2 linked regions of the Enhydrobacter sp. genome follow. The protein of the gene in region 2 interacts with the protein of the main gene of each other region in a pairwise test. Links are inferred from orthologs where the notes say so. Each region holds a gene or a part of one and is shown on either strand. Other genes may lie near its edges.

Region 1 (4,303 bases), 1.0 Mb from region 2 along the record:
ACGGCAATCGCAGGCCCGACCTCGCGGAGAAGATCCTCGCCGCCCGCAAGGCGCTGCATGGCCGACTGCAGGACCCGGCCTATGCCGGCCTGATCGAGCAGTTCGACCCCGACAAGTACAACAAGAACCTGTCGGTGGCGGAGAACCTCCTGTTCGGCACACCGGTCGGCGGCGGCCTCGACGGCGACAATCTTGCGGCCCAGCCCTATGTCCAATCGGTCCTGAAGGACGCCGGCCTGGACCAGGATCTGCTGCGAATGGGCCTCTCGATCGCCGAGACCATGGTCGAGCTGTTCTCCGGCCTGTCGCCCGACAATCCGCTGTTCGAGCAGTACAGCTTCATCTCCGCCGACGAACTGCCCAATGTGCGCCTGTTGCTGCAACGTCTGGGCGGTAAGGGCGTCGACGCGGTGCCGGAGGCCGACCGGCCCAGGCTGATGACGCTGCCGCTGCGCTATATCGAGGCCCGGCATCGCCTCGGCCTGATCGATGCGGCCATGGAAGAGCGGCTTTTGGCAGCGCGGCGTGCCTTCGCCGCGCACCTGCCGGACGCCTTGCGGGGCGCCGTCGAGTTCTACGATTTCGAGCGCTACAACAGCGCCGCCACGGTGCAGGACAACGTGCTGTTCGGCCGCCTGGTCTATGGGCAGGCCCAGGCCGAGACCCGCATCGTCGCCCTCATTTCGCAGGTCCTGGTCGAGCTCAAGCTGCGCGATTCGGTGATCGAAGTCGGGCTGGAGTACAATGTCGGCGTGGCGGGCAAGCGCCTGCCGGCGACCCAGCGTCAGAAGCTCGGTATTGCGCGTGCGCTGATCAAGCGGCCGCAGTTCCTGGTGGTGAACGAGGCGGTCGCGGTGTTCGACGGCCGCACCCAGGATCGCATTCGCGACAATATCCTGGCGTCGGCGAGGGAGGGGCGTGGCGTGGTGTGGATTGCCAATCGGCCGAGTCAGGCCGAGCCGTTCGATCAGGTCGTGGTGATGCAGGCCGGCAAGATCGTGGTTCAGGGAACGCCGGCCGAGCTGAAGGCGAAGGGCGGGCTCTATTGCGAGCTCATGCAGTCGGCGTAGGGCGCAGGCAGGCAGGAAATCGGGAGGGTATGATGAACCTCAACGAAGAAGTCGAGATCCTGAAGGGCATACCGCTGTTTTCCAAGGTCGAGCCGGCCAAGCTCAAGCTGATCGCCTTCACCGGTGAGCGCATGAACTACGCCGCGGGCCAGGAGCTGTTCCACCAGGGCGATGTCGGCGACGCGATGTACGTGATCCTGGGAGGTTCCGCCGACGTGCTGCTCGAGACGCCGAATGGGCAGATCCGCGTCGCCGAGCTCAGAAAGGACAATTTCGTGGGCGACATGGCGCTCCTGGGCGACGTGCCGCGCACCGCCACCATCAGGGCGCGCGAGCCGCTCACGACGCTCAAGATCTCCAAGGACATGTTCTATCGCCTGGTCAGCGAGATTCCTCAGTTGGCGATCGCGATGCTGCGTGAACTGGCGCACCGCCTGGAGGATACCAATCAGAAACTGCGCGAAGCGACGACCACCCGGGCAGCCTGATCCTTCAATCTCCTTCGCCCGCCTTTCATGAGCCGACTCGACAGCTTCATCGCGCGCATGGAAGCGCAGCGCGATTGCCTCAACTTTCTCAAGGGCCGGATCGACCGCGTGGCCGGTCCCCTGATCGAGGTGGGGCTGGGCAACGGCCGCACCTACGACCATCTGCGCACGCTCTTTCCCGGTCGCGACATCTATGTCTTCGAGCGCAAGGTGGCGGCCCATCCCGACTGCATCCCGCCCGACGACCGGCTGTTCCTGGGCGAGGCGCAGGATTCCATCCCGCGCGCTGCGGCGTTGCTCGGCGCCAGCGCCGCCCTGATCCATACCGATCTCGGCACCGGCGATCACGCGGCGAACCTCGCCATGGGCAAGTGGCTCGGGCCGGCACTCGACAAACTCGCGGCTTCGGGCGGCTATGTGCTCGCCAACCAAGCGCTCGAGGTCGCGCGCTGGCAACGCCTTCCCGAGCCGCCGGGCGTGCCGAAGGACCGCTATTTCCTCTATCTCGTGCGCTAACCGGCCTTCACCTCGAAGATCCGGCCGCACCGGAAGCGGAGACCGACCTTGGCACCCGCCTTGATCTCGGTCGAGCGGTCGAGCTCGACATCGATCAGCGTATCGGCCGTCCCGAGACTGACCTGGGCGCGCCGGCCCGCCGCTGTGCGGTGGATGCTGCGCACGACGCCGCAAGGCGACGTGGCGTGCGGCGCCGTCAGGTCGATGTCGCCGGGTCGCACATACAACCGGCCGGGTCCGCGATAGGCGCCAAGAAGGCAGGTGTCGAATCCCACTCCCTGAAAGCTCGGGCGATGACCGTCGAAATCGACCGGGATGGACGTCGTGTCGCCGACGAAGGACATGACGAATGCGGTCGCCGGATGGTCGTAAATGTCATCGGCAGTGCCCACCTGCTCGATCCGACCGTCGTTCAGGATGGCGACCCGGTCGGCAAGCTCCAGCGCCTCCTCCTGATCGTGCGTCACGAATACCGTCGTATGGCCCGTACGGCCCTGCAGATCGCGCAGCCAGCGCCTGAGGTCGCGGCGAATCCCGGCGTCCAGGGCGCCGAACGGTTCGTCCAGGAGAAGCACCCGCGGATCCACCGCAAGCGCACGCGCCAGCGCCACGCGTTGCCGCTGGCCGCCCGACAGCTGTCGCGGATGTCTTCTTTCGAAGCCCGCCAGCTGCACGAGATCGAGCAGCTCATGCACGCGCCTTGCGATCTCCGACGCCGTGCCGCGACGGCGCACGCGCAGGCCATAGGCGATATTCTCGAAGACGGTCATGTGCTTGAAGAGGGCATAGTGCTGGAAGACGAAGCCGATCTGACGCTCCTGCACCGGCAGGCCGGTGGCATCGTCGGTACCGAAGAAGACGCGCCCGGCACTGGGGAATTCGAGGCCGGCGATGACGCGCAGGAGGGTCGTCTTGCCGGATCCCGACGGACCCAGGAGCGCGATCAGCTCGCCGCTCCTGATCTCGAGGTCGAGCCCGCGCAGGGCGCCGACGCGGCCGAACTCCTTGCTGACCCCCAGGATGCGGATGTCCATGTGCTAGATCCTTGCCGTCCGCGCCAGCGCATCGCCATAGCGCATCTCGAGGATCGTCTTGGCCGCCAGCGTCACCACGGCCATCAGCGCGAGCAGCGACGCCATCGCGAAGGCAGCGACGAAATTGTACTCGTTGTAGAGGATCTCCACATGCAGCGGCATCGTGTCGGTGACGCCGCGGATATGACCGGAGACCACCGACACCGCGCCGAACTCGCCCATCGCCCGCGCGGTGCAGAGAAGGACCCCGTAGAGAAGGGCCCACATGATATTGGGCAGGGTGACGGTGAAGAACATCCGGAACCCGTGCGCGCCCAGCGTGAGCGCGGCCTCCTCGTCGAGGTTCCCCTGGTCCTGCATCAGCGGGATCAGCTCGCGAGCGACGAAGGGGAAGGTGACGAACACGGTCGCCAGCACGATGCCCGGCAAGGCGAAGAGGATCTGGATGCCGTGGGCCTCGAGCCAAGGGCCGAACAGGCCCTGCGCGCCGAACAGCAGGACGTAGATCAACCCCGAGACGACCGGCGACACCGAGAACGGCAGATCGATCAGCGTGATCAGAAGATTCCTGCCGCGGAAGTCGAACTTGGCGATCGCCCACGACGCAGCCACGCCGAAGACCATGTTGAGAGGAACCGCGATCGCCGCCACGAGAAGCGTGAGCCGTATGGCCGCCCGGGCATCGTGGTCGTCGAAGGTCGCGAGATAGACCGCAAGACCCTTTCGCAACGCTTCCACGAAGATGACGACGACCGGCAGCACCAGAAACAGGGCCAGGAACGCCAGGGCGATCACGACAAGACAAAAACGCGCGGCTGGCGGCTCGGTCGTGACCGGCGGCGGCGAGCGCTCGTTCATGACAGCCTCATGACGCCCCGAGCCGTCGCCGGCTCCAGGCCTGGATCAGGTTGATCGCCAGCAGGATCGCGAACGACAGCGCCAGCATGATCACCGCTATGCCGGTGGCGCCGCCGTAGTCGAACTCCTCGAGCTTGATGACGATGAGCTGCGGGGCGATCTCGGAGATGTAGGGCAGATTGCCGGCAATGAAGATCACCGAGCCGTATTCGCTGACGGCACGTGCGAAGGCGAGCGCGAAGCCGGTCAGGATGGCCGGGGCGAAGGTCGGCAGGACGACGCGCAAGAGCGTCTGGCGTCGGCTGGCGCCCAGCGTCGCCGAGGCTTCCTCGACCTC
Region 2 (4,479 bases):
TGCGGGCAGGTGGCGATCAGCCGGTCGTAGTTGGGCGTCCTCGCATCGAGGATGGCATTGTCGCGCGGATCGGTGCGGAAGCCCCAGCCGTCCAGGATGCAGAGGACGGCGGGGCGGGGGCGGGACTCGGGCATCACGACGCTTTCGGCAGGCTGGGGGGCCGCGCGCGCTCGACCGAGTTGAACTTGTTCGGGCAATGCAGATCGCGCGGATCGATGTTGGGGTTCTGGTCGGGAATCTCGATGGCGCAGAACACGAACTCGCCGCGCGGCTCGCCGTCGATCGTGATGTCGTAGGTATAGGTGCCCGGCGGATCGCCCGGGATGATGCACCAGGAGCGCTGCAGCACGCCGTCCTGCACGACCTCGCGCATGCGCGTCGTCGCCTTGGTCTTGTCCGGGCTCACCTCGGTCTCGGGGCCGGCGATGACCTGCTCGGCGGGCTTGGAGGTCGTCAGCACCTCGGTCAGCGACACGGTGCGGGTCGGGCCGCCGAGATACATGCGCCAGCCGAAGCAGGCGCGGTTGAAGAGCAGCGGGATGGCGTTGGTCTCGTAGTTGCGCTGCTTGCCGTCCTCACCGGTGATCGACACGTAGGGGATGCTGCGCACGGGCTTGGTCACGGAGGGCGGCGTATCCGCGGCCGGGGTCTGCTGGGCGACCGATGCCGTCGACAGCGTCGCCGCGGCGAGCGCGACGAGGGCGGCGGCAGACCGGGGGAGAAGCGGATGCATGGAGCCAATGTAGCCCGGGTTTTTCGTCAGAACAGAGGCAAAATCGCCGCCAATTCTCATGCCCGATGACTAAGCCCGGTGATAGGGATGGCCGGCCAGGAGCTGCTGGCTGCGGTAGATCTGCTCGGCCAGCATTGCCCGGGCGAGCTGATGCGGCCAGGTCATGGCGCCGAAGGACAGGACCAAAGAGGCCTTTTCCAGCAGCGCCTCGGCATGCCCGTCGGCGCCGCCGATCAGGAATGCGACGTCGGACACTGACTCGTCGCGCCAGCGGCCGAGCCGGCGGGCGAAGGCCTCGCTGTCCATCTGCCGCCCGCGCCGGTCGAGCGCGACCAGGACCGCTGCCCGCGGCGCGGCCGCCAGCAGGAGCTCGCCTTCGCGGCGCATCAGCTCGGCAGCGGGCAGCTTGCGCTTCTCCTCGAGCTCGCGCAGCACGAGCGGCCAGCGGATGCGGCTGGCATAGTGGTCGTAGAGATCGCGCTCGGGGCCGCGTCCGGCGCGGCCGATGGCGGCGATGGTGATCTTCACGGCCTCAGGAGGCCTGCCGGCGGCGGCCCGTTCTCGCGGCCTTGGGCCTCGTGGCCGCGTCGTTCTCCAGCGCCCACATCTTCTCCAGGGCATAGAAGGCCCGCGGCTCGGGCCGGAAGATATGGACCACGACATCGCCGGCATCGACCAGCACCCAGTCGCCACCCTGCTTGCCCTCGACGGGAACGGGTCCCCGGCCCGCCTGCTTCAGCCGTTCGGCGAGATGATCGGCGATGGCCACGACCTGCCGGTTCGAGCGGCCCGAGGCGATCACCATGTAGTCGGCGAAGGACGACTTGCCCTTGAGATCGATGACGACGATGTCCTCGGCCTTGTCGTCCTCGAGGGAGCGCCGGACCAGTGCGAGCTGGGTGTCGGCGATATCGCTTCTGTCGGGAAGCGGACGGATCGGGTCGGAGATGGTCTTTCCTTTCGTTCTGGTCCGTTTCGGCCGGACGGCGCGGATCGCCGTGGCCGAATGGCTGTCGAGGCGGCTCGGGATGAAGCACCAGGCGGGCGGCCGGCAATCCGCCAGCCGGCGGGCTTGGCCGGCATCAAGCCGGTAACGCGCAAAGGTGCGGGGGGCTGCCGATTGCAGGGCGGCGTAGCCCCAGCCGGGCCGGGCGAAGGCAGCAATGGGAATGGCCCCGAACAGGTCGCGCCAGCCCTCCCAGTGCACGAGCTGCGGCAGGATGTCGGCGCCCATCAGCCACACGAACCGCGCGCGCGGATAAAGGCGCTTCAAGGCCTGCACGGTGTCGAGCGTGTAGCGTGTGCCCAGCAGCAATTCCGGCGCCTCGACCCGGATGCGAGGGTGCCGGCCGAGCTGCCTGGCGCGGGCCAGGCGGCTTGCCAGCGGCTCCATGCCGTCGCCGCTCTTCAGCGGGTTTTGCGGCGAGACCAGCCACCAGATCTCGTCGAGGCCGAGCCGTTTCAGGGCTTCCAGGCTCACATGGCGATGGCCTTCGTGGGCGGGATTGAACGAACCGCCCAGAAGCCCGATGCGCCGCCGCGTATCGCGGGGCACGCCGGGCATGGGATGGCGCGCCTCGATCACCAGGCGGTGCTCATGGGCGCAGGGTGCCCTTGCCGCGCACGACGTTCTTGTAGGTCGTGAGCTCGACCAGGCCGACAGGGCCGCGGGCATGCATGCGGTTGGTCGAGATGCCGATCTCCGCCCCCAGCCCGAACTCGCCGCCGTCGGCGAACTGGGTGCTGGCATTGTGCATCACGATGGCGCTGTCGACTTCCTTCAGGAAGCGGTCGGCGGTGGCCTGGTTGTCGGTGACGATCGCCTCGGTGTGCTGGCTGCCGTAGGTCGCGATGTGGCGGATCGCGCCCGCGACGCCGTCGACCGTGGCGACGGAAATGATCGGCTCGAGATACTCGGTGCGCCAGTCCTTCTCCGTGGCGGGCAGCGCCTTCGCATCGCGCTTGCGGACCTCGGCATCGCCGCGCACCTCGCAGCCCAGCTCGTGCAGCCTGGCGAGCACGGGCCCGAGATGCGTGTCGAGCGCCGCGCGGTCGATCAGCAGCGTCTCGGCGGCGCCGCACACGCTCACGCGCCGCATCTTGGCGTTGGCGACGAGATCGCGCGCCATGCCGGCATCGGCGTCGCGGTCGACATAGACATGGCAGATGCCGTCGTAGTGGCGCAGCACCGGCACGCGGCTTTCCTGCGTGACGCGATCGATCAGCGAGCGGCCGCCGCGCGGCACGATCAGATCGAGCCAGTCCATCGCCTTCAGGAGCTCGCCCACGGCGGCGCGGTCGGTCGTCGGCACGAGCTGCACGCAGTCCTCGGGCAGGCCTGCCGTCTCGAGCGCCCGCCGCAGGAGCTCGACGATCGAGCGCGAGGAATGGAAGCTGTCGGAGCCGCCGCGCAGCACGACCACGTTGCCCGACTTGATGCAGAGCGCGCCGGCGTCGGCGGTGACATTGGGCCGGGCCTCGTAGATCACGCCGATCACGCCGATCGGCACGCGCACGCGGCTGATCGCGAGGCCGTTCGGCCGCTGCCAGCGCTCGATCTCGGCGCCGACCGGATCGGGCAGCGCGACGATATCGTCGAGGCCCTTGGCCATGCCCTCGATGCGCGCCTCGTTCAGCAGCAGGCGATCCTGCAGGGCGCTCCTCATGCCGGCCGCCCTCGCGGCCTCGATGTCGCGCGCATTGGCGGCGAGAATCGCCGCCTTCTCGGCGCGGATCAGCCGCGCCGCCTCGACGAGGGCGCGATTCTTGGCCTCGGTCGCGGCATTGCGCAACGCGGCCGCCGCCGCCTTCGCGCGCCGGCCGAGGGCCGCCACGATCGTGACAACGTCTTCTACAGGCTTCGTCTCGACGTTCATCGCCGCCCCAGTATAGCTCATTCGACCACGAGGTCGTCGCGGTGGACCATCTCGTCCCGGCCGCGGAAGCCCAGCAGTTTCTCGATCTCGGCGCTCTTTCGGCCGGCGATACGGCGCGCATCCTCGGCGGCATAGGCCACCAGGCCGCGCGCCAGGGTGCGGCCAGTGCGGTCCTTCACGTCGACCACGTCGCCGCGCCTGAACTCGCCGTCGATGCCGGTGACGCCGGCCGGCAGCAGGCTTTTGCCCCGCGCGAGCGCGCGCACGGCCCCGTCATCGACCACCAGCACGCCGGCCGACTTCAGCGAGCCCCTGATCCACTTCTTGCGTGCCGAGAGCGGCGAGGCGTCCGGCAGGAACCAGCTACAGCGCGCCTTGCCGTCGATCAGCGCTCCGAGGGCGCCCACTGTGCGTCCGTCGGCGATGGCCATGCGGCAGCCGGCGGCCATGGCGATGCGGCCGGCCGTCAGCTTAGTCACCATGCCGCCGTTGGAGAGGGCCGAGGCGGCGGCGCCCGCCATCGCCTCGATCTCGGGCGTGATCTCGCGGATCTCGGGGATGTGGCGGGCGCCGGCATCGCTGCGCGGGTCGCCGGTATAGAGGCCATCGACGTCCGACAGAAGCACCAGCGTGTCGGCCGAGATCATCTCCGCCACGCGCGCGCCCAGCCGGTCGTTGTCGCCGAAGCGGATCTCGTCGGTGGCGACCGTGTCGTTCTCGTTGATCACCGGCACCGCGCCGAGACCGAGCAGCGTCGCCATGGTCTGACGCGCATTGAGGTAGCGTCGGCGCGCCTCCGAATCGTCGAGCGTCAGCAGCACCTGCGCCACGGTGATGCCGTGCCGCGCCAGCGCCGCCTGGTAGGCATGG

Evidence for each region. The genes of interacting proteins can lie anywhere in the genome.
Region 1: the proteins of OJF58_RS14750 (region 2) and OJF58_RS09810 interact in binary tests that used the Escherichia coli proteins (3 or more experiments, as listed by UniProt). The link is inferred for Enhydrobacter sp. from one-to-one orthologs.

The regions. Positions count from the first base shown.
Region 1 is NZ_CP126889.1:1,944,277-1,948,579, forward strand. What follows is about bases 1,090-3,913. They hold OJF58_RS09810 (sulfate/molybdate ABC transporter ATP-binding protein), read right to left. Parts: upstream 3,109-3,913; coding sequence 2,071-3,108; downstream 1,090-2,070. Other genes in these bases: OJF58_RS09800 (cyclic nucleotide-binding domain-containing protein), read left to right, coding at 1,103-1,558; OJF58_RS09805 (class I SAM-dependent methyltransferase), read left to right, coding at 1,586-2,074; cysW (sulfate ABC transporter permease subunit CysW), read right to left, coding at 3,112-3,913. In the rest of the region: OJF58_RS09795 (ABC transporter ATP-binding protein), read left to right, coding at 1-1,070; more of cysW, read right to left, coding at 3,914-3,966; sulfate ABC transporter permease subunit CysT, read right to left, coding at 3,974-4,303. UniProt on the Escherichia coli protein: Part of the ABC transporter complex CysAWTP involved in sulfate/thiosulfate import. Responsible for energy coupling to the transport system.
Region 2 is NZ_CP126889.1:2,939,485-2,943,963, forward strand. Bases 1,480-4,479 are described here. They hold OJF58_RS14750 (glutamate-5-semialdehyde dehydrogenase), read right to left. Parts: upstream 3,631-4,479; coding sequence 2,329-3,630; downstream 1,480-2,328. Other genes in these bases: OJF58_RS14745 (nicotinate-nucleotide adenylyltransferase), read right to left, coding at 1,480-2,318; proB (glutamate 5-kinase), read right to left, coding at 3,627-4,479. Also shown: gpmI (2,3-bisphosphoglycerate-independent phosphoglycerate mutase), read right to left, coding at 1-134; OJF58_RS14735 (hypothetical protein), read right to left, coding at 134-733; 23S rRNA (pseudouridine(1915)-N(3))-methyltransferase RlmH, read right to left, coding at 803-1,261; more of OJF58_RS14745, read right to left, coding at 1,266-1,479. UniProt on the Escherichia coli protein: Catalyzes the NADPH-dependent reduction of L-glutamate 5-phosphate into L-glutamate 5-semialdehyde and phosphate. The product spontaneously undergoes cyclization to form 1-pyrroline-5-carboxylate.